4 regions of the Pseudomonas sp. AC172 genome follow, and region 2 is predicted to be linked to each of the others. Evidence: predicted binding sites of a transcription regulator. Region 2 holds the regulator's gene; each other region holds the start of a gene.
The links. The regulator FliA, encoded in region 2, starts transcription of late flagellar genes. The targets are predictions, from matches to a motif close to CTAAAGTTTNNNNNNNNNNNGCCGNTAA.
Positions count from the first base shown of each region.

Region 1: a site for FliA is predicted at 1,992-2,019, ahead of ACZ0A4_RS26010 (methyl-accepting chemotaxis protein). Genes of this name have one in related genera too.
Region 3: a site for FliA is predicted at 3,365-3,392, ahead of ACZ0A4_RS24800 (methyl-accepting chemotaxis protein). Genes of this name have one in related genera too.
Region 4: a site for FliA is predicted at 3,367-3,394, ahead of ACZ0A4_RS23120 (methyl-accepting chemotaxis protein). Genes of this name have one in related genera too.

Region 1 covers NZ_OZ409868.1:5,751,524-5,757,203, forward strand. The annotation lists gene ACZ0A4_RS26010 (methyl-accepting chemotaxis protein) at 24-1,916, opposite strand; gene ACZ0A4_RS26015 (hypothetical protein) at 2,198-2,452, shown strand; gene ACZ0A4_RS26020 (lipocalin family protein) at 2,483-3,052, shown strand; gene ACZ0A4_RS26025 (formimidoylglutamate deiminase) at 3,172-4,536, opposite strand; gene hutC (histidine utilization repressor) at 4,682-5,392, shown strand; gene ACZ0A4_RS26035 (HutD/Ves family protein) at 5,389-5,680, shown strand, end outside.
Region 2 covers NZ_OZ409868.1:654,355-660,034, reverse strand. The annotation lists gene ACZ0A4_RS03090 (chemotaxis protein CheA) at 1-269, opposite strand, end outside; gene ACZ0A4_RS03085 (protein phosphatase CheZ) at 324-1,112, opposite strand; gene ACZ0A4_RS03080 (chemotaxis response regulator CheY) at 1,131-1,502, opposite strand; gene fliA (RNA polymerase sigma factor FliA) at 1,669-2,409, opposite strand; gene fleN (flagellar synthesis regulator FleN) at 2,406-3,236, opposite strand; gene flhF (flagellar biosynthesis protein FlhF) at 3,353-4,693, opposite strand; gene flhA (flagellar biosynthesis protein FlhA) at 4,705-5,680, opposite strand, start outside.
Region 3 covers NZ_OZ409868.1:5,460,867-5,466,546, reverse strand. The annotation lists gene ACZ0A4_RS24810 (non-ribosomal peptide synthetase) at 1-726, shown strand, start outside; gene ACZ0A4_RS24805 (SRPBCC family protein) at 750-1,217, shown strand; gene ACZ0A4_RS24800 (methyl-accepting chemotaxis protein) at 1,369-3,249, opposite strand; gene ACZ0A4_RS24795 (sigma-70 family RNA polymerase sigma factor) at 3,554-4,054, shown strand; gene ACZ0A4_RS24790 (FecR domain-containing protein) at 4,054-5,055, shown strand; gene ACZ0A4_RS24785 (TonB-dependent siderophore receptor) at 5,144-5,680, shown strand, end outside.
Region 4 covers NZ_OZ409868.1:5,095,400-5,101,079, forward strand. The annotation lists gene ACZ0A4_RS23115 (aldose 1-epimerase family protein) at 1-1,064, opposite strand, end outside; gene ACZ0A4_RS23120 (methyl-accepting chemotaxis protein) at 1,284-3,260, opposite strand; gene ACZ0A4_RS23125 (LysR substrate-binding domain-containing protein) at 3,445-4,365, opposite strand; gene ACZ0A4_RS23130 (NorM family multidrug efflux MATE transporter) at 4,524-5,680, shown strand, end outside.

The DNA.
Region 1 (5,680 bases), 5.1 Mb from region 2:
GAAGGGGCCAGAAGCAGCGCCGCTTAAATGCGGAAACTACCCACCAATTGCTTCAACCGCGCCGCCTGCTGCTCCAGATCCGAGCACGCCCGCAACGTCGCCTGCAAGTTCTCCACGCCTTCCTGATTCAGCGTGTTGATCTCGTTGATATCGACATTGATCGACTCCACCACCGCCGTCTGCTCTTCCGTCGCGGTCGCCACCGACTGGTTCATCCCGTCGATCTCACCGATCCGCTGGGTCACGCTGCCCAACCGCTCGCCGGCCTGGTTGGCGATGCCGACGCTGCTTTCGCTCTCGCGCTGGCTCTCGGTCATGATGGTGACTGCCTGACGTGCGCCGACTTGCAGCTCTTCGATCATCTTCTGCACTTGCTGCGCCGAATCCTGGGTGCGGTGCGCCAGATTACGCACCTCGTCGGCGACCACGGCGAAACCACGACCGGCTTCACCGGCACGCGCGGCTTCGATCGCGGCGTTGAGCGCGAGCAAATTGGTCTGCTGGGAAATGCTGGTGATCACTTCAAGAATCTGACCGATGTTCACCGTGTTGCTGTTCAGCGTTTCGATGTTGCCGCACGAGTCGCTGATCTTCGCCGACAGCTGTTGCATGGCCTGAATGGTTTTATCCACCACCTGCTGACCGTCGACCGCAAGGCTGCGCGCATCGCTCGAATGCTGCGAAGCGAGGGCGGCGTTCTGGGCGATTTCCTGGGCGGCGGCGCCGAGCTGGTTGATCGCGGCGGCGACGCTGTTGGTGCGGGTGGCTTGCTGATCCGAGTTGTACATCGACGAGTTCGACGCCGCGACTACGCGCAGGGCGACTTCGTTGACCTGGCCGGTGGCCGAAGACACTTCACGGATCGAGGTGTGAATACGCTCAACGAAGCGGTTGAACGAAGTGCCCAGCGCGCCGAATTCGTCGTTGCCGTGAATTACCAGACGTTTGGTCAAATCGCCTTCACCTTCGGCGATGTCGTGCATCGCGCGGCCCATGGTCAGCAACGGTTGCATCAGCACGCGGATGAGCATGCCGAGCAGGGCGATGATGATCACCACGGCTATGACCATGGCGATCAACGCCGAGGTGCGAAATTCGCTGAGCATCGAAAACGCGGTGTCTTTATCGAGCACCAGCGCCACGTACCAGTCGGCCGAGGGCACGCCGTTGACGTGGGTGAAGGAAATCAGCTGGGTCTTGCCGTCGAACTCGACTTCTTTCAGGCCCGGGCTGACTTTCGGCGCGCCGTTTGGATAAGCCTCGGCGAGGGTTTTGAGCACCAGTTTGCTGTCCGGGTGGATCAGGATCTTGCCGTCTGCGCTGACGATGAACGCGTGGCCGTGGCCGCCGAAATTCAGCGAGTTGATGATCGCGCTGACGCTGGTCAGGTCGATGTCGGCACCGGCAACACCGAGCATCTGCCCTTGGCGCTGTACCGGGGTGGCGACGGTGATCACCAGTTTGCCCGAGGAGGCGGCGATGTACGGTTCAGTGACGATGGTCTGCTGTGCGCTGTTGGCCGCTTTGTACCAGCCACGGGCGCGTGGATCGTAGTCCGGCGCGCGGTTGCCGGTCGGCACCGAGAACATTACACCGTCGGCGCCGCCGAAATAACTGAGCTGGAAATTGCCGGTGTAGGCGGGCAGATCAATGATGCGTTTCAGGCTGGCCGGGGCGTTGCCATCGACGGCCACTTGCTGCGACAGCGATTGCAGCAATTGAATGCGGCTTTCCAGCCAGGTCTGGATGTTGCTGGTGGTCAGGCTGCCCAGCTCCTGCATAGAGGCTTCGGTGCTGCTGCTCAGGGCTTCGCGCTGTCGATAGTCGTTGAAGAAAATGAAACAGGCGAACGCAACGGCCACCACGAGGGCGGCAGCCAACAAGATCTTGTGGCTGAATTTCATGTTTCTGGTCATCGAATGAACTACCGCGAAGGGGCTGGTCAAGAAAGGGCGGCAATTTGCCACACTCGGGGGCTTTGCGCTGCTCTTATTTCGACCGCGGCGCGCCAAAGATTAGGCGTCTTTGGTGAAATGCGACGAAATGCTCAATAGCCCTACAAAGTGTCTGATTTATCGGCAAATGCCGGACGGGCGGGCTAATAAATAGCCGTTCCTCCACGGAACCAGATGAGGGTTTTCTCTTCTAAGCTTCTGGTTGGCACCATGCCATCCCCCCTCGTTCCAGGAGTTACACCATGTCGCTGCGATCTCTCGCCCTTCTGACGTTTTGCGTGCTGCTGACCGCATGCAGCAAGGTCAATCAGGAAAACTACTCGAAGCTCTCGGCCGGTATGGCCAAGGCCGAAGTCGAGACTCTGCTCGGCAAGCCCACCGATTGCTCGGGCGCGCTCGGCATGTCCAGTTGCACCTGGGGCGACAAGAACAGCTTTATCAGCGTGCAGTACGCCGGTGACAAAGTGCTGATGTTTTCCGGCCAAGGCCTGAAGTAAACCGGGGCTTCGCGCCCACGGAGAAGAAAAATGAAGCGGTTATTGCTGATCCTTTTTGCCGGCCTGGTACTGGCCGGCTGCGCCACTTCCGGCGTCGACCCGTTGGCGCCGAAAACCGTCAACAGCGTCAATCTCAAGCGCTATCAGGGCACCTGGTACGAGCTGGCGCGCTTGCCGATGTATTTCCAGCGCAATTGCGCGCAATCCGAAGCGCATTACACCCTCAAGCCTGACGGCAATGTCGCGGTGCTCAATCGCTGCCTGACGCCGGACTGGCAGTGGGAGGAGGCCAAGGGCACGGCTTATCCACAGGTGCCGGGAAAGACCGACAAGCTCTGGGTCGAATTCGATACCTGGTTCTCGCGGCTGATTCCGGGTGTGGCGAAAGGCGAATACTGGGTGTTGTACGTCAGCGATGACTACAAGACCGCCATCGTCGGCGACCCGAGTCGCAAGTACATGTGGCTGCTGTCGCGCACGCCGACCGTCAACGGTGTGGTGCGTGAAGAACTGCTGAGCAAGGCGCGTCAGCAGGGCTATGACACCACGCGCTTGATCTGGCGGGCGTCGGATCGGCAGATGGCCAAGACCTCGAACTAAATAACACCATCAAACAAATGTGGGAGCGAGCCTGCTCGCGAAGAGGGCGTGTCAGTTAACGAAAAGTTGCTGATACACCGCTTTCGCGAGCAGGCTCGCTCCCACATTTTTGTTTTGTGTCAGCCTAAAAGGTCGCGCAGAACCTGGGTGAAGGCGCGCGCACTGTCTTCTTCGCCAGCATGCCGTCCATCGCGCACAACCCACTGGCCGTTGACCAGCACATCGCGCACCTGACGATCGCCACCGGCAAACAACCAGCGATTCAAAATCCCGTCGCCACTGGCCGTCGCCAGATACGGATCATTGCCATCGAGCACGATCCAGTCCGCCCGCTTGCCCACTTCCAACGCACCAATCGGCTGCCCCAATGCCTGCGCGCCACCGTCCAGCGCCGCGTCATACAACGTACGCCCGACCATCGGCTGATCTGCACCGTACAAACGGTTACGCCGCTGATCACGCAGACGCTGGCCGTATTCCAGCCAACGCAATTCTTCCACCACACTGAGCGAGACATGGCTGTCGGAACCGATGCCCATACGTCCGCCCTGAGCGAGGAAATCCACCGCAGGGAAAATCCCGTCGCCCAGGTTCGCTTCGGTGGTCAGGCACAGACCGGCGATGGCGCGACTCTTGGCCATCAGCGTGACTTCTTCAGCGTTGGCATGAGTGGCGTGGACCAGGCACCAGCGCTGATCGACTTCGGCATTTTCGTAGAGCCATTGCAACGGGCGACGACCGCTCCAGCTCATGCAGTCATCGACTTCTTTCTGTTGTTCGGCGATGTGAATATGCACAGGGCATTGCTTATCGCTCGCCGCCAAGACTTCGCTGATCTGCTGTGGCGTGACCGCACGCAACGAGTGGAAGCACAGACCCAGCGATTGCGCCTTTTGCTGCGCGAGCAATGGTTGCAAACGTGATTGCAGATTCAGGTAATTTTCGGTGCTGTTGATAAAACGGCGCTGGCCATCGTTGGGCGTCTGGCCGCCAAAACCGGAGTGGCTGTAGAGCACTGGCAGCAGGGTCAGGCCAATGCCGCTTTCGCTCGCGGCCTGACTGATGCGCAACGCCAGTTCAGCTGGGTCGGCATACGGCTGACCGTTGCTGTCGTGGTGCACGTAATGAAATTCGGCCACCGATGTGTAACCGGCCTTGAGCATTTCGATGTACAGCTGACGGGCAATGACGCCGAGCTGATCCGGGCTGATTTTTCCGACGAGCCGATACATCAGATCGCGCCACGTCCAGAAACTGTCATTCGGATTACCGGCCACTTCGGCCAGACCCGCCATCGCTCGCTGGAAGGCGTGGGAGTGCAGATTAGGCATACCCGGCAGCAGCGGGCCGCTCAGCCGTTCGGCGCCATCTGCGGTGGAGTCGGCCTGGATTTGGGTCAGCAGGCCCTCGGCGCTGACCTCAAGACGTACATTGTTGGCCCATCCGTTAGGCAGCAGCGCGCGTTCGGCAAAGAAGGCGGACATGGTTCAGCACCCCATCGTGTGTTATTTGTATATACATATACAGACGTTTGCCTGCCCGGTAAACTCCGGCAAGCTAGCCACTTTCATCAATGAACAGGGATCCACCGTGCCGACTCCGCCTCCAGTCTCCCCGTTGGCCGCGAACATGGGCGACAGTCCGGCGCCCTTGTACGCCCGCGTCAAACAGATGATCACCCAGCAGATCGACAGCGGAAACTGGCCGCCTCACTACCGAGTGCCGTCCGAGAGCGAGCTGGTCAATCAACTCGGTTTCAGCCGCATGACTATCAACCGCGCGCTGCGCGAGATGACCGCCGACGGCCTGTTGGTGCGCATGCAAGGCGTCGGCACTTTTGTCGCCGAACCGAAGAGCCAGTCCGCGCTGTTCGAAGTCCACAACATTGCCGACGAAATCGCCTCCCGTGGTCATCGCCACACCTGTCAGGTCATCACCCTCGAAGAAGAGGCCGCCGGTTCCGAGCGCGCGCTGGCGCTGGACATGCGCGAGGGGCAGAAGGTGTTCCACTCGCTAATCGTGCATTACGAAAACGACATTCCGGTGCAAATCGAAGACCGTTTCGTCAACGCGCTGGTGGCCCCGGAATACCTCAAGCAGGACTTCACCCTGCAAACGCCTTACGCCTATCTCAACCAAGTGGCGCCGCTGACCGAAGGCGAACACGTGGTCGAAGCGATCCTTGCCGAGTCGTCCGAGTGCAAGTTGCTGCAGATTGAAAAGGGCGAGCCGTGCCTGCTGATTCGTCGCCGCACGTGGTCGGGGCGTCAGCCGGTGACCGCTGCTCGTCTGATCCATCCCGGTTCTCGTCATCGTCTGGAAGGACGCTTTCACAAATGAATGGTTTGAAGGTTTTACGCGCCGAAGGCTACCCGCGCATGCCGTGGAAAAACGGCGGTGGCAGCACTGAAGAAATCACCCGTGATGCGGGCGCCGGTCTGGACGGTTTTGGCTGGCGCCTGTCGATTGCCGACATCGCCGAGTCGGGTGGTTTCTCGACTTTCGCCGGTTACCAGCGAGTGATCACCGTGTTGCAGGGTGACGGCATGACCCTGTGCGTCGACGGCGACGACACTCGGCCGCTGTTACCGCTCGACCCGTTCGCGTTCTGCGGGGAAAGCCAGGTGT
Region 2 (5,680 bases):
TCCATCAGTTCTGCATCAACGCGACGCTCACCCTTACGCAGGATGTCGAACACGTTTTCGGCGATGTGACAGCACTCCACCAGCTCATTGAGCTGAAGGAAGCCGGCGCCCCCTTTTACAGTGTGGAAACCGCGAAAAATTGCGTTGAGCAAATCTGCGTCATCCGGGCGGCTTTCCAGCTCGACCAGTTGTTCGGACAGTTGCTCAAGAATCTCGCCGGCCTCAACCAGGAAATCCTGAAGGATCTCTTCATCGGCGCCGAAGCTCATTAATGGGGTGCTCCTACAGGTCTAAAAACCCAAAAAACCTAAAATTCCAAAACTCTAGAACCCGAGGCTGGATAACAAATCGTCCACATCGTCCTGACCGGACACAACGTCTTCTCGTTTATCGGCATGAATCTGCGGACCTTCACCCTGCGAGAGATGTTTTTGTGGATCTTTTTCTGCAAGCATCGCGGCGCGGTCATGTTCGATGCCCGCAAAGCGGTCGACCTGACTGGCCATGAGCACGAGTTTGAGCAAATTGCTTTCGACTTCGGTGACCAGTTGGGTCACACGCTTGATCACCTGACCGGTCAGGTCCTGGTAATCCTGGGCCAGCAGGATGTCGTTGAGATTGCTCGACACCGCACGGTTGTCCGTGCTGCTGCGTGACAGAAAACCGTCGACCCGGCGCGCCAGCTCGCGGAACTCTTCAGCCCCGACCTCGCGACGCATGAAGCGACCCCAATCGGCGCTCAAGGTCTGGGCTTCATCAGCCAGACTGTTGACCACCGGCGTGGCGCTTTCCACCAGATCCATGGTGCGGTTGGCCGCGGCTTCTGTCAGCTTGACCACATAGCCCAGGCGTTCGGTGGCGTCGGTGATTTGCGACACTTCCTCAGCCTGTGGCATGTTCGGGTCGATCTGGAAGTTGACGATCGCACTGTGCAGTTCACGTGTGAGCTTGCCGACTTCCTGATACAGGCCGCGGTCACGGGTCTGATTGAGCTCATGGATCAGTTGCACAGCGTCGCCGAACCTGCCTTTTTCAAGGCTCTCGACCAGTTCGACCGCGTGTTTTTTCAGGGTCGACTCGAAATCGCCCTGTGAAGATTCGTTATGCTCCATAGCTCCCCCGCGCGTTCATCAGCCGATGCGTTCGAAAATCTTCTCGATTTTGTCTTTCAACGCCTGAGCCGTGAAAGGTTTGACTACGTAGCCGTTCACACCGGCCTGAGCGGCTTCGATGATCTGCTCGCGCTTGGCTTCTGCAGTCACCATCAGCACTGGCAGGTGCTTGAGTTTTTCATCGGCACGCACGTGGCGCAGCAGGTCGATACCGGTCATGCCCGGCATGTTCCAGTCCGTTACCAGAAAGTCGATGCTTCCGCTGTTGAGCACTGGAATGGCAGTCACGCCATCGTCAGCCTCGACGGTGTTGGTGAACCCAAGATCACGCAGCAGGTTCTTGATGATCCGCCGCATCGTTGAGAAGTCATCAACGATGAGGATTTTCATGTCTTTGTTCAATTCGACCTCCAAGCAGTCTTAAACGCGCCCAGCACCTGGACGCGCCACTTCAATCAATCGGCGCAGCACTCGAAGACTGTCTGGAGCACAACAGAGCAAGACCGGTGCCGTTCATCACCGCACCAGCCTCGTTCGCAGTGTCCCCACACTGCCTTCAGCGCGCTCGCCACTCCCCCAAACGCCCCCGCAAACGGGCCGCGCACTGGCTGTGTAACTGGCTGACCCGCGATTCACTGACGCCAAGGACTTCACCGATTTCCTTGAGGTTCAGCTCTTCGTCGTAGTACAGCGCCAACACCAGTCGCTCACGCTCCGGCAAATTGGCAATCGCGTCCGCCAGCGCTGCCTGGAAGCGTTCATCTTCCAGATCGCGCGACGGCTCGAGATGAGCACTCGCGCCATCCTCGTGCAGCCCTTCGTGTTCGCCGTCCTGCAACAGATCGTCGAAACTGAACAGGCGACTGCCCAAGGTGTCATTCAAAATCCCGTAGTAATCGTCGAGACTCAATTGGAGTTCGGCCGCAACCTCGTGATCTTTAGCATCACGGCCGGTTTTAGCTTCAATTGAGCGAATCGCGTCGCTGACCATACGGGTATTACGGTGAACCGAGCGTGGTGCCCAGTCCCCTTTGCGCACTTCGTCGAGCATCGCGCCGCGGATTCGTATGCCCGCGTACGTTTCGAAACTGGCGCCTTTGCTGGCGTCGTATTTGGTCGAGACTTCGAGCAGGCCGATCATCCCGGCCTGAATCAGGTCTTCGACCTGCACACTCGCTGGCAACCGTGCCAGCAAGTGATAGGCAATGCGTTTGACCAGTGGCGCGTAACGCTCGATCAGTTCGTACTGCGCGTCACGTGCCGACTTCTTGTAGTAGTTCATACCGCTTGCGGTCATAGCACGGGCCCTGCCGTTTGCTGCACGAGGCGCTCGACGAAAAACTCAAGGTGGCCACGCGGGTTGGCGGGCAGCGGCCAGGTATCGACCTTCTGCGCGATCGCCTTGAACGCCAGCGCGCACTTGGAACGCGGGAAGGCTTCGTACACCGCACGCTGCTTCTGCACCGCTTTACGCACGCTTTCGTCGTAAGGCACGGCGCCGACGTATTGTAGGGCCACGTCCAGGAAGCGATCCGTGACCTTGGTCAACTTGGCGAACAGGTTGCGCCCTTCCTGCGGGCTCTGCGCCATGTTGGCCAGCACGCGGAAGCGGTTCATGCCGTAGTCGCGGTTGAGCAGTTTGATCAGTGCGTAGGCGTCAGTGATCGAGGTTGGCTCGTCGCAGACCACCAGCAACACTTCCTGCGCGGCGCGGACAAAACTGACTACCGAGTCACCAATACCCGCAGCGGTGTCGATCACCAATACGTCGAGATTGTCGCCGATGTCGCTGAATGCCTGAATCAGGCCGGCGTGCTGCGCCGGGCTCAGGTGCACCATGCTCTGCGTGCCGGACGCGGCCGGGACGATGCGAATGCCACCGGGGCCTTGCAACAGCACGTCGCGCAATTCGCAACGGCCTTCGATGACGTCGGCCAGCGTGCGTTTAGGGGTCAGACCCAACAATACGTCGACGTTCGCCAGCCCCAGATCGGCGTCCAGCAACATGACCCGACGGCCAAGCTCTGCCAGCGCCAGGGACAAGTTCACTGACACGTTAGTCTTGCCGACGCCACCTTTGCCGCCGGTCACCGCGATCACCTGTACGGGATGCATGCTGCCCATGTTATTTCTTTACCTTGTCTTGCATAGACGGAGGCCACATTACTGGCTGCGCGTTCACAACCGGAACAATGCATGGCAGACCATCGATGTAGGTACAAAAACTGTTCATGAATACCTCAGCCTACCTGCTTGGTCGGGCTGTGATAGATATCAGCGAACATGTCGGCCATGGCTTCTTCGCTGGGTTCTTCCTGCATTTGCACGCTGACGGCGCGGCTGACCAGTTGATGACGGCGCGGCAGATGCAGATCATCCGGAATCCGTGGGCCATCGGTCAGGTACGCGACCGGCAATTCATGACTGATCGCCAGGCTCAACACTTCGCCAAGGCTGGCCGTTTCATCCAGTTTAGTCAGGATGCACCCGGCGAGCCCGCAACGCTTGTAACTGTGATAAGCGGCGGTTAGAACCTGTTTCTGGCTGGTGGTTGCCAAGACCAGATAATTTTTTGAGCGAATGCCACGACCGGCCAGACTTTCGAGCTGCATGCGCAGGGCCGGATCGCTGGCTTGCAGGCCGGCAGTATCGATCAACACCACGCGTTTGCGCAGCAGTGGATCCAGCGCTTGCACCAACGATTGGCCAGGATCGACGTGAGTCACCGGCACATTGAGAATGCGCCCCAGGGTCTTCAGTTGTTCCTGCGCGCCGATACGGAAACTGTCCATGCTCACCAGCGCCACATTCTGCGCGCCGTATTTCAGCACATAACGCGCGGCAAGCTTGGCCAGCGTGGTGGTCTTGCCCATGCCGGCAGGGCCGACCATGGCAATCACACCGCCCTCTTCCAGCGGCTCGACTTCCGGTACGGCAATCATCCGTGCCAGGTGCGCGAGCAGCATGCGCCAGGCCTGACGCGGCTCTTCGATATCAGTGATCATCGCCAACAAATCGCGCGACAACGGCCCGGACAGACCGATACGTTGCAGACGGCGATACAGATTGGCTTGCGCCGGACGGCTGCCTTGCAGCTGATTCCAGGCCAGGGTGCCGAGCTGGACTTCCATCAGCTCGCGCAGGCTGTTCAATTCAAAGCGCATCGAATCCAGTGCACGCGGATCAACACCGCCGGAAGACTGCGCAGGCGCCGGGGCCGGACGCGCCGGAGCGGCGTAGGTCGGCTCGCTCAGCGGTTCTGCGGCGGTCAAAGGCAGGCCAGCCGTCAACGGCAGCCCGGCGAAAATCTGGCGATTGCTGTTGCCGTCGGCTTCGCCCCGCAGGCTCAACTCGGCCTGGGCGGTGACGATGCGCGATTGGGTCTTGCGCAGCTCGTCTTCGAGCTCCATGTTCGGAACCCGTGGCGCCAGCGCCGACAATTTGTAATCCAGTGCCGCCGTCAGCTCAACACCGCCGGCAATGCGGCGGTTGCCAATGATGGCGGCATCAGCGCCCAGCTCATCACGAACCAGCTTCATGGCCTGACGCATATCGGCGGCAAAGAAACGCTTAACTTGCATAAACCACTACCTCAGCCGTTGGGCCCTACTGTCGCAACGATGGTCACTTGCTTGTTGTCCGGTATTTCCTGGTAGGCCAGCACATGCAGCCCAGGGACTGCGAGGCGGCCAAAGCGCGAGAGCATCGCGCGGATCGGGCCAGCGACCAAAAGGATCACCGGCTGACCTTGCATTTCCTGACGCTGCGCCGCTTCGATGAGCGAACGCTGCAGCTTCTCGGCCATGCTTGGCTCCAGCAGAACGCCCTCTTCCGAGCCTTGTCCTGCCTTCTGCAGACTATTGAGCAATATTTGTTCCAACCTTGGTTCCAAGGTGATCACAGGCAGCTCCGACTCAGTGCCTACAATGCTTTGGACGATGGCGCGTGATACGCCGACCCGCACAGCAGCCACCAGCGCGGCGGTATCTTGACTCTTCGCGGCGTTGTTGGCGATGGCTTCGGCAATGCTGCGGATATCGCGCACCGGCACGTGTTCGGCGAGCAGCGCTTGCAGCACTTTGAGCAACTGCGACAACGAGACCACGCCCGGCACCAGCTCTTCTGCCAGTTTCGGCGAGCTTTTGGCCAGCAATTGCATGAGTTGCTGCACTTCTTCGTGGCCGATCAGCTCACTGGAGTGCTTGTACAGAATCTGGTTCAAGTGCGTGGCGACCACGGTGCTCGCGTCAACCACCGTATAACCGAGGGATTGTGCCTGGGCACGCTGGCTGATTTCGATCCACACCGCCTCCAGGCCGAAAGCCGGATCTTTGGCGTTGATACCGTTGAGTGTGCCGTAGACCTGGCCCGGGTTGATCGCCAGTTCGCGGTCCGGATAGATCTCGGCTTCGGCGAGGATCACGCCCATCAGGGTCAGGCGATAGGCGCTGGGCGCCAGATCGAGGTTGTCACGAATGTGCACAGTTGGCATGAGGAAGCCCAGATCCTGCGAGAGCTTCTTGCGCACGCCCTTGATCCGCGCCAGCAATTGCCCGCCCTGATTGCGA
Region 3 (5,680 bases), 4.8 Mb from region 2:
CTGCGCTTGTGCGAAGGGCAAAGCAAAAAGGTCTTCAATTTTGTCTCGACACTGTCGGCTTCAAGCACGGTCGATGATGCGGGACGGGTGCTGGAACTGCCCGCCGCGCTGACGCCACCGATCTACATCCGCAACGGCTACAACCTGTCGAAATGGGTCGGCGAGCGCATCCTCGAACGGGCGCGGGAGCGCGGCGTTCGGGTCAATCTGTATCGCCCCGGCAATATCAGTTTCAACAGCTTGAGCGGCGTTTGTCAGCCGCACAAAAACCGTTTGATGTTGATGCTCAAAGGCTCGATTCAGCTCGGCCAGGTGCCGGCCTTCGCACTGAATTTCGACCTGATGCCAGTGGACTTTCTCGCCCGTTTCATCGCCTTCCACGCCAGCCGTTACGCGCCCGAGCGTGCGGTGTTCAACCTGCATAACCCCGAGCCTTTGAGCTGGGACGCCTACGTCGCGTCGTTCCGCGAAACCGGCAGCGAGTTCGCGCTGGTCAGCGTCGCCGACTGGCAACAGCAACTGGGCCGTGTCGACGCCGACAACGCGCTGTTCGGCGTGCTCGGTTTCTACCTCAACGGCTTCGAAGAAGACATCGGTGACATCTCCCTGATCGGCCACGCCAACGCTGAAGCCGGCGTGCAGCAGATGGGCGCGCATTACCCGCAGAAATCCCCGGCGCTGCTGCGTCGCGGCTGCGATTACCTGAAACAAATCAACTTCATCTGAAGCCACAAAAAAGGAGCAACACCATGAGCACTCTGCAACCCGATACCCTGATCAAAAACCCGCATGGCTGCCACGTAGTGTCGTCGGTGGAAGTGCCAGCGGACGCGACGCAAGTCTGGGCGGTGGTCGGCCACTTCGGCGGTTTCGACCGTTTCATTCCGGCGCTGTCGCACATCGAAACAATCGGCGAAGGCGTGTCCTCGCTGCGCAAGAAATGCTTCAAGGATGGCAATGTTGTCGTCGAGCAACTCAACTCCCGCGATGAGCAGGCACGAAGCATGACCTGGACGACGATTTACAACACGTTGGGGGTGGCGAATCTGTGGGCGGCGATGAACGTGGAAGCGCTGGGCGAAGGCAAATCCCGGGCGACCTGGACGATCATTGCCGAGCCGGCTTCGGGGGGGGAAGAGGCGTTGCCAGGGTTCAAGGATTTCGTGCAGGGGTTTGCGGATGATGCGATGGGGAATGTTTTGAAGCTGTTTGTCTAAGGCTTCGGCTTTGCGGTGAATGCACCACCGCTTTCGCGAGCAAGCTCGCTCCCACAGGGTATTGGGTGTTCACACATGTTGTGTTCAACCAAAATCCTGTGGGAGCGAGCCTGCTCGCGAAGAACGATAACGCGGTCTCCAATCTGAAAAATCAGATCTTGAAGCTGTCGACCAACTGCTTCAGGCGGTTAGCCTGCTGCGACAACGCATCACAATCCTTCAACGTCTCGTTGAGGTTGGCCACGCTCTGCTGGTTCAGCAGGTTGATCTGGTTAACGTCGACGTTGAGGGTTTCCACCACGGCGGTCTGCTCTTCAGTGGCCGCTGCCACCGACTGGTTCATCCCGTCGATTTCACCAATGCGCTGAGTCACGCTGACCAAGCGCAAACCGGCCTGGTTGGCCACTTCCACGCTTTGCTCGCTGGAGGCTTGGCTAGCGTTCATGGTGGTCACCGCTTCGCGCGAACCGATCTGCAGCGAGGTGATCATCTTGTGGATCTCTTCCGCCGATTCCTGGGTGCGATGGGCGAGGTTACGCACCTCATCCGCCACCACGGCAAAACCACGTCCGGCTTCACCGGCACGGGCGGCTTCGATCGCGGCGTTGAGCGCCAACAGGTTGGTCTGTTGCGAAATCCCTTTGATCACATCGAGGATGTGGCCGATGTTGTCGGTGCTGGCGTTAAGGGTTTCGATCTGCGTGCACGACAGGCTGATCTTCTGCGACAGCTCGGTCATCGCCTGGATCGTCTGCTCAACCACCTGACGACCGTCATCGGCCTGCTCGCTCGCGCCGCTGGCGTGCTGCGAAGCATCGGCGGCGTTGCGGGCAATTTCCTGCGTGGCGGCGCCCAACTCGTTGATCGCCGCAGCCACGCTGTTGGTCCGCGCACTTTGTTCGTCGGAACCGACGATCGAGGCGTTGGACGACGCCATCACCCGTTGCGACAGGTCATGCACGTGACGGGTCGCCGAGGACACCTCGGAAATCGACGCGTGAATCCGTTCAACGAACTGGTTGAACGCGCTGCCCAATTCACCGAACTCGTCTTTGCTCTCGACCACCAGACGACGGGTCAGATCACCTTCGCCCTGAGCGATATCTTTCATCGCGCGGCCCATGGTGGTCAGCGGACGCATTAGCACGTTGATCAACAGGCTCAGCAGCAGGGCAATCGCGCCGACAGCGACAAACATCGCGATCAGTGCCGACGTGCGGAATTGGCTGAGTGCGGCGTAGGCTTTGTCGCGGTCGATCGACAGACCGATGTACCACTGCGCATTCGGCAGATCGCTGACCGGGGTGAACGACAGAATGCGTTCCTGACCGTTGAGCACGACGTTCTGGTTGCCCTTCTCGATGCGCACGCTGGTGTTCGGATAGATGTCTTTCAGGTTTTTCATGACCTGGTCTTTGTCCGGGCTGACGATCACCTGACCGTCGGCGCTGACCAGGAACGCGTGTCCGAGGCCACCGAAGTCCACCGAGTTGATGATCTTCACCAGGGTTTCCAGGCTCAGGTCACCACCGACCACGCCCAGCAGCTCGCCGTTCTTTTTCACCGGCATGGCGATGGTCACCACCAGCCCGCCGACAGCAGCCATGTACGGCGGCGTCAGCATGGTTTTGTCGGCAGTGACTGCTTGCTTGTACCAAGGGCGCTGACGTGGGTCGTAACCGTCCGGCATCTTCGCGTCAGGACGCTGGGTGAACACACCATTGGCTTGGCCAACGTAGGTGAACTGGAAGTTCGAGGTGAATGCTGGTTGATCGACCAGACCCGGGAAATCCGCGTCCTTGCCCTGATGGGCGACGTTTTGCGCGAGATTTTCCAGCACCAGAATCCGCCCGCTCATCCAGTTCTGCACGCTGCTGGCGGTCAGGTCACCGGCCTGCTGCACGGAAGACTGAAGGTTCTGGCGAATGGTGTTTCGCTGCAGATAGTCGTTGTAGAGGGTGAACAGCGCGAACGCCAGGACCACGACGCCCGAGGCGGCCAACAGGATTTTATGGCTGAACTTGAGATTCATTTCATGGGACTTCTTATGCCAAAAGTGGGGATGCGTTCCGGATGCAACATTCCATGTACAGCGCAGGCAGCGTTCTTCTGGCCGCTCTACTTTGGTGCACGCATGTCTCACCAGTCTGTCGGCACGTGTCGGAGAAATCTTAGGGCTGAGCGGGAAATGGATGGCATTTCTGCCGGATTCCCGCCGAACGGCGTGCCAGAGCGTTCGCCCCGATGTTTTTCAGTGCTGATGTTCGGGTGGCAGTTGCAAATTTCGTATCCCTTGATGACAATGCGACTAATTATCATTTGTGACGTTCGCGTTCATGTCCTCACCTGAGTTTGCAGTACAGGCGCTTTACAGTAGTCATCACGGCTGGCTCAACGCTTGGCTGCGCGCGCGGCTGGGTAATGCGGCGGATGCGGCGGATCTGGCCCAGGACACTTTCCTGCGTCTGCTGCAACGCACCGAACGCCTCGAACTCAAAGCACCCCGCGCCTTCCTGCGCACGATTGCGCGTGGGCTGGTGATCGATCATTGGCGCCGTGAGGAAATCGAACGTGCCTACCTCGAAACGATCGCCCATTGGCCTGAAGCAGAAACACCGAGCGCCGAAGCCCGGGCGCTGGTGATCGAACTGCTGGAAAGCATCGCGCGGATGCTTGAAGGACTGAAGCCAAAAGTGCGTCAGGCCTTTCTGCTGGCGCAGTGCGAAGGTTTGACCCACAAGCAGATTGCCGAACAGATGGGGCTGTCGTTGCGTTCGGTTGAGCGTTACGTCGCCGATGCGCTCTATCACTGCTACGTACTGCGGTACGAAAGCTGATGCCGGTGGATAATCTTTCTCTTGGCCGTCGCACCGAGCCGCAGCAAAAGGTGGTCAAGCAGGCCATTCACTGGCTGTTGCGACTGCGCAACAATCACGGCAATCCGCGCCTGAACCGCCAGTGCGAACAGTGGCGTGCCGAACACCATGAGCACGAACTGGCCTGGCAACGGGTGCAGTCGCTGCAAGCAGAACTGAGTAACAATCTGCGCGCGGTACCTGGTGCGCAAGTGGCGTTCAATACGCTGGAAAACAGCGCGCAGGGTTTGGGCCGGCGACAGGCGTTGAAGCTACTGTCTGGCGCATTGCTGATGGGGTCCGCCACATGGCTGGCCAAGGATACTGCCGCGTGGCAACAATGGAGCGCCGATTACGCTACGGCGACGGGCGAGCGGCGCGGCTTCCAGTTGCCGGACGGTACCCGGATCGAGTTGAACACTGCCAGCGCCGTGGATCTGGATTACACGGCGCAACAGCGCCTGATCAAACTGACTCGCGGCGAGATCATTGTCACGTGTGGTGGCTCCGACGAGGGCGCGCCGTCTGATCGGCCGCTGCGTGTACAAAATCGTCACGGGACTTATGAGCCCGCCGATGCCCGGTTCATCCTGCGTCAGGAACATGATTGCACGCGGCTCAGCGTCACCCAAGGCCAGGTTGCCATCCACTCCGGCGGCACTTCGGTAGAAGCACTCGCCGGGCAGAGTTATCTGATCGACCACCACCAGGTACGCCCGGCCCCGAAGCTGGATATGGACGCTGGTGCCTGGGTCGATGGTTTGATCGTCACGCGCAATATGCGTCTGGGTGATTTTCTCAGCGAAGTCAGCCGTTATCGTCAGGGCTTTCTGAGTTGTGCGTCTGACGTTTCCGAGTTGCGCCTGTCGGGCGTATTTCGCCTGGAAGACACCGACAAACTGCTGGCAATTCTGCCGCAGACATTGCCGGTGCAATTGCGCTATCGCACACGCTGGTGGGTGACGCTGGAGCGCGTCGCCTGAAATTATTTTGGCGGGTTTTCGCAGCTGGTCCGGCTTAGTCAGTAAGCACTTCAACTCAAGCGTTTGCGACTTCCTACGGAAACCTACAATGACTGTCCGCGCCACCTGTAAGAACCCTCTGAATTTCACTGCCGAATCGGGACTGCTGCGCCACGCTATTCGCGCGGCGCTGTTTTCGACTGCGCTGGGCGTTGGTGTGATGCCTGCTTTAAGCATCGCGGCGACGCCCGCTGGCAGTGAAGTCAGCCATCGCTACAACGTGGCTGCGGGCCCTCTCGGTGAGGCGCTGAATCAGTTTGCCCGTCAGGCCGGCATCACGTTGTCGATGACCCCGCAGCAGACTCAGGGCCTACAATCGCCGGGCGTTCAGGGCGAATATTCAGCCGATCAAGCACTGAGCCATTTGCTCGGCGGCTCGGGTCTGGAAGCGGTCAGTCAGGACGGCAGCAGCTACGTCCTGCGCCCGCTCGCTGAGAACGAAGCGCTGGCCTTGCCGACCACCGACATCAAAGGCTTCGCCCTCGGCAACGCCTTGGGCAGCATGGACGGCTACAACGCCACTCACAGCCAGATCGCCACCAAGACCAGTACCGCGTTGCTGGAAACCTCACAGAGCGTGTCCGTG
Region 4 (5,680 bases), 4.4 Mb from region 2:
GCAATGGTCGGCACCAGATTCAGCGGACGCTGATAGCGACGGTTGTAGGAAAAACTGGTGCCCGGTTCCAGCCCCGTGACATAACCCTGACCTTGGGTATCGGTGTTTTTCCACAGGGAAAACACCGGCAACTGCCGGGTATTGAAGCCAACGGAAACACCGAGGCTGCCGGCTTTATTGTGCAAAACCGTCAGGGTTTCGTCTTTGGCGTCGGCATAGGGCACGACGTTGTAGACGGTTTCGTCGTAGTCCTTGGTCGGCGCGCGATAAGTCTGCCAGTCAGCCAGATCGGCCTTGGCCTTGTCGTTGAACGGCGACACCTGTTTTACCGGCGCAGCAAAATGGGCGCCCTGCTCGAGGAACGGCGTACTGAAGTTACTGTGGTACAGCGCCTGGTATTCCTTTGGATAGTCGCCGTTGTTGGTCAGCGTATCGTTGAGTGCAAAGCGCACGCTGCCAGGTTCGGTGACCAGCTCAGTGACGACCGAGAAGTCGACTTTCTTGAAGGCCTGCTCTTTCAGCTCGCCGCGCAGACTGATGGCATAGGGCGGTTTTTCGTCAATGTGCAGAGTGACGGTGCTGGCCGGGATGTTGGCAGCGCGCCCGTGCAGGGTCAGCAGTTCACCATTGTCGATACCGGGATGGCCAACCCATTCGTAACCGCAGCGGGCGACCAGCTCGTTGAAGCCCTCCAGCCAACCCAGCCCACCACGCCCGTTGAGCTCGATAAAGGCCGGGTTGACCACGTCCTTGACCGGCGAATCCCAGCCCATGCGCACGTTGCCGACAGAGGCCTGCAAGACATTCATGCCTCGGGTCGGCACCACCGAGAGTTTCATTGTGCCGTTATCGATATCAACGATGCTGACGCCTTCCTGCCGGCCACCGTGCAAGGTACGCAGGCTTACGGAGAAGGGTTTATCGGTTTTCACACCGAGCTGTTCATTGGTGATGGTCCAGTTTTGCGCGGGTTTGTTGGTGTCGAGAAGGACGTAATCCCAGGCCATGGCGTGGGAAGCAGCAGAGAATGCGCCGAGGGCGACGGCGAGTTTGAGCGGGGTCATGGCAGTAGCCTTTATTGGAGTTGTGCCATTTTTATAGCGCTGCGGAAACGTTTCAGCAAGTAGAGATGAGAGACATATAGGGTGATCTGCCATGGATCGGCGGTGTTGCCTTCGCGAGCAAGCTCGCTCCCACAAGATTTTAGGTTGCTCACACGATTTGTGAGCGACCCCGGAAACTGTGGGAGCGAGCTTGCTCGCGAAAGCTATTTCAGGCACACATCAACGAAAGCGATCAACCTCGGAGCGCAGATCCGCCGCCAGCTTCTCCAGCTCTTTCGCCGTCACCGCCAGGTTCGATACAACCTCACGCTGCTCACTGTTGGCCAGCGCAATGCTCTGCAAATTACTACTCAACAACGTCGCAGTGCTGCTCTGTTCCTGAGTCGCCGTGGTAATCGCCGCAAACTGCTGCCCCGCCGAACGGCTCTGCTCGTCAATACGCGCCAGCGCCGACGCGACATTGGCGTTGCGCGACAAGCCTTCCTGCATCAGCACATTGCCCTGCTCCATGGTGCTGATGGCGTTGCCGGTTTCCTGCTGGATGCTGTGGATCATGCTGGAAATTTCATCAGTCGCCTGACGGGTACGCGAAGCCAGGCTGCGCACTTCATCGGCTACCACGGCAAAGCCGCGACCTTGTTCGCCGGCGCGAGCCGCTTCGATCGCTGCGTTCAGCGCCAGCAAGTTGGTTTGCTCGGCAATCGAAGTAATCACGCCAACGATGCCGCCGATTTCCTGAGAACGCTGACCGAGGGTGTTGATCACGGTGGCGGTGCTGTTCAGGGCGCCAGCGATTTGCTCCAGCGAGGACGACGCTTCTTCCATCGAGCTGCGGCCAATCTGGGTTTGCTGGGCGTTTTCCTGCGCCAGACGCTGAGTTGCGCCCATGTTGTCGGCAATGTTCAGCGAGGTCGCGCTGAACTCTTCCACCGCGCCGGCCATGCTGGTGATTTCGCCGGACTGCTGCTCCATGCCTTCGTACGCGCCACCGGACAGGCCAGACAAGGCTTGAGCACGGCTGTTGACCTCTTCCGAAGAGCGGCGGATGTGCTCGACCATGGTCGACAGCGCCTGACTCATCTGGTTGAACGCGCGGGACAGCTGACCGATTTCGTCGTTGCTCGACACGTTCAGGCGCACGCTGAGATCGCCGGCACCCAAGGCTTCCGCCTGACGGACCAGATCGCTCAGTGGCGCCAGTTTGCTACGCAGCAACCAGACTACGGAACCGACCGCCAGCAGCATCGCCAACAGGCTGCCAATGGCCAGTTGCGTACCGACGCTCCAGGTTACCGCACGGATCTCGGCTTTCGGCATGCTCGCCACTACCGACCACGGGCCACCGTCGAACGGCACGGCAACGCTGTAGAAATCTTCGGACTTATCGCCCCAGAACTGACCTTTGCCCGGCGTTTTCGCCAGACCGCTGATCACCGGAATCGCTTGATCCAGCGCCTGCACGCCAGCCGGCGGTACCAGCCATTTGTTCTGCTCATCCAGCAGTGCCAGGGAGCCTGTCTGGCCAATACGGAAACGCTTGAGGTTATCGAACTGGGCGTTCTGTGCGTCGGTGTAATCGAAGCCGACGAACAACACTGCAATCACTTTGCCGCTGCCATCGCGCACCGGGGTGTATTGGGTCATGTAGGAACGCTCGAACAACAAGGCGCGACCAACGTAGCTCTGCCCTGCCATCAGCTTCGCGTAGGCCGGGTGCGCGTGATCGAGCAAGGTGCCGATGGCGCGCGTGCCGTCCTGTTTGGTCAGCGAGGTGCTGACCCGGACGAAGTCTTCGCCGCTGCGCACGAACAGCGTGGCGACACCGGCGGTCATCTGCTTGAACTCGTCGACTTCCTTGAAGTTGTTGTTCAGCACTTCGCTGCCCAGGTGCAAACCCGGGGTCTGGGTGCCTGCCACCGTTACCGGCTCACTCGGGTGAATGCTCAAACCCGCGCTGAAGCGCTTCTCGAACAACCCGCTCAAGCGCTGGGTGCTTTCACGCAGCGTGCCGTGGAAGGTACTCAGTTGGTCGGCCAACAGCCGCGCCTCACTGGCCAGATGCTCTTCACGGGTGGCGAGGTTGGCCGAATCCAGCGAACGCAGGGCGAACACTGTACTGCCACTGATGACAATCGCCAGTATCACGGCGAGCGCGAGGCCCAGCTGCGAGGCGATCCGAGCGCGAGGTTGAGACATGGACAGCTCCTGGCCGAGCCACGGGATCCTCCTTGATCTCGACTCGGATAATTTTCTAATAGTGGGGGTGAATCGTGGAGACCGGCACGACGGTTCCACTTGCTCATAGTCGGCGGTGAAACCGAATACTTGAGCGCGCAACGTGGGTATGGCGCAAGGCCGCCATTGTGGCGGCTCGAACGTTTCAGCTCAAGCGCGCAACCGCCGGCAGCTCCATGGCGCGGACTTCGCCTTGCAGGAAGTCGCTGAGACGACGCAAACGTTCACCTCCCGGACGGGTTTTTGGCCACACCAGGTAATAATTCAATCCGCTGGCGACCGCCGTTGGCCACGGCAGGCTCAGTCTTCCTTGTGCCACGTCTTCGGCAACCATCAACAAATCGCCCATCGACACGCCGTAGCCGCGCGCCGCCGCGATCATGCCCAGTTCGAGGGTATCGAACACCTGTCCGCCCTTCAGCGACACCTGATCTGACAGCCCCATGTGTTCCAGCCAACTTCGCCAGTCACGCCGATCCGGGGTCGGATGGAGCAATTCGGTGGACGCCAGCCGGGCCAGATCCCACGGTTGATCGTTGAGCAGGTTCGGCGCACCCACGGGAATAAGCTCTTCAGGAAAGAGCAGACTGGCCTCCCAGTCCGGCGGAAAATGCCCGTCACTCAACAGCACTGCGCAATCGAACGGTTCATCGTTGAAGTCCACCGAATCGACATCCATCCAGGCGCTGGTCAGTTGCACTTCGTTGCCCGGCTGCAAGTGACGGAAACGACTAAGCCGCGCCAGTAGCCAGCGCATAGTCAAGGTCGACGGCGCCTTCATGCGCAGAATGTCGTCTTCGGCACGCAAGGTATTGCAGGCTCGTTCCAGAGCAGTGAAGCCTTCGCGGATACCGGGCAACAGCAGGCGGGCCGCTTCGGTGAGTTGCAGATTGCGCCCGCTGCGATGGAACAGCCGGCAAGCGAAATGATCTTCCAGGGTTCGAATATGCCGACTGACCGCACTCTGGGTGATCGACAACTCTTCCGCCGCACGGGTGAACGAGCTATGCCGCGCTGCCGCTTCAAATGCGCGCAGGGCATACAAGGGAGGAAGACGACGAGACATACAGAAAGCTCCTATAGCGGGATGCAGCCAGTCTGACAAAATCTGCTCAAGATGAGTTTTAATCATGCCACCCATCCTTTTTATCCCTTTGTGCAACGCCTGCCAAGCGCCGAGAATCGACGGTCTCCTGTTCCCTCTGAAATCGAGTGGTGATGACCATGCAGCATCCTGTGCGTACCGAACTCTGGGCCATCCTGCGGCTGGCAGGGCCGTTGATCGCTTCACAGTTGGCGCACATGTTGATGGTGCTGACTGACACTTTAATGATGGCGCGCCTGAGTCCGGAAGCGCTGGCCGGTGGCGGTCTCGGCGCGGCGAGCTATTCGTTCGTATCGATTTTCTGCATCGGTGTGATTGCGGCGGTGGGCACCTTGGTGGCGATTCGCAAGGGCGCCGGCGACATCATCGGCGCCGCACGGCTGACTCAGGCCGGTCTGTGGCTGGCGTGGCTGATGGCGCTGGGCGCCGGGTTGCTGCTGTGGAACCTGAAACCGGTGTTGCTGCTGTTCGGCCAGACCGAAACCAACGTCAACGCCGCCGGGCAATTCCTGATTGCCCTGCCCTTCGCCCTGCCCGGCTACCTGAGCTTCATGGCCCTGCGCGGTTTCACCAGTGCGATTGGCCGGGCGACACCAGTGATGGTGATCAGCCTCGCCGGCACGGTGGCCAACTTCCTGCTCAATTACGCGCTGATCACCGGCATGTTCGGTCTGCCGAAAATGGGCCTGACGGGGATCGGCCTGGTCACGGCAATTGTTGCCAACTGCATGGCATTGGCGCTGGCTTGGCATATCCGTCGGCATCCAGCGTATGACGCTTATCCGCTGCGCGCGGGCCTGTCGCGGCCGAATCGGCAGTACCTGAAAGAGTTGTGGCGCCTCGGCCTGCCAATCGGCGGCACCTACGCAGTGGAAGTCGGTTTGTTCGCCTTCGCGGCACTGTGCATGGGCACCATGGGCAGCACGCAACTGGGCGCACACCAGATTGCCCTGCAAATCGTCTCGGTCGCATTCATGGTGCCGGCGGGCATGTCGTACGCGATCACCATGCGCGTCGGCCAGCATTACGGTGCCGGGCAATTGAGCGATGCGCGGATGTCCGGGCGGGTCGGCATCGTCTTTGGCGCCGTGGTGATGCTGGGTTTTGCACTGGTTTTCTGGTTGCTGCCAAATCAGTTGGTCGGGTTATTCCTTGATCACAATGATCCGGTGTTTGCCGAAGTGATTCGTTTGGCGGTGAGCCTGCTGGCCGTGGCGGCATGGTTCGAGCTCTTCGACGGCACGCAGACGATTGCCATGGGCTGTATTCGCGGGCT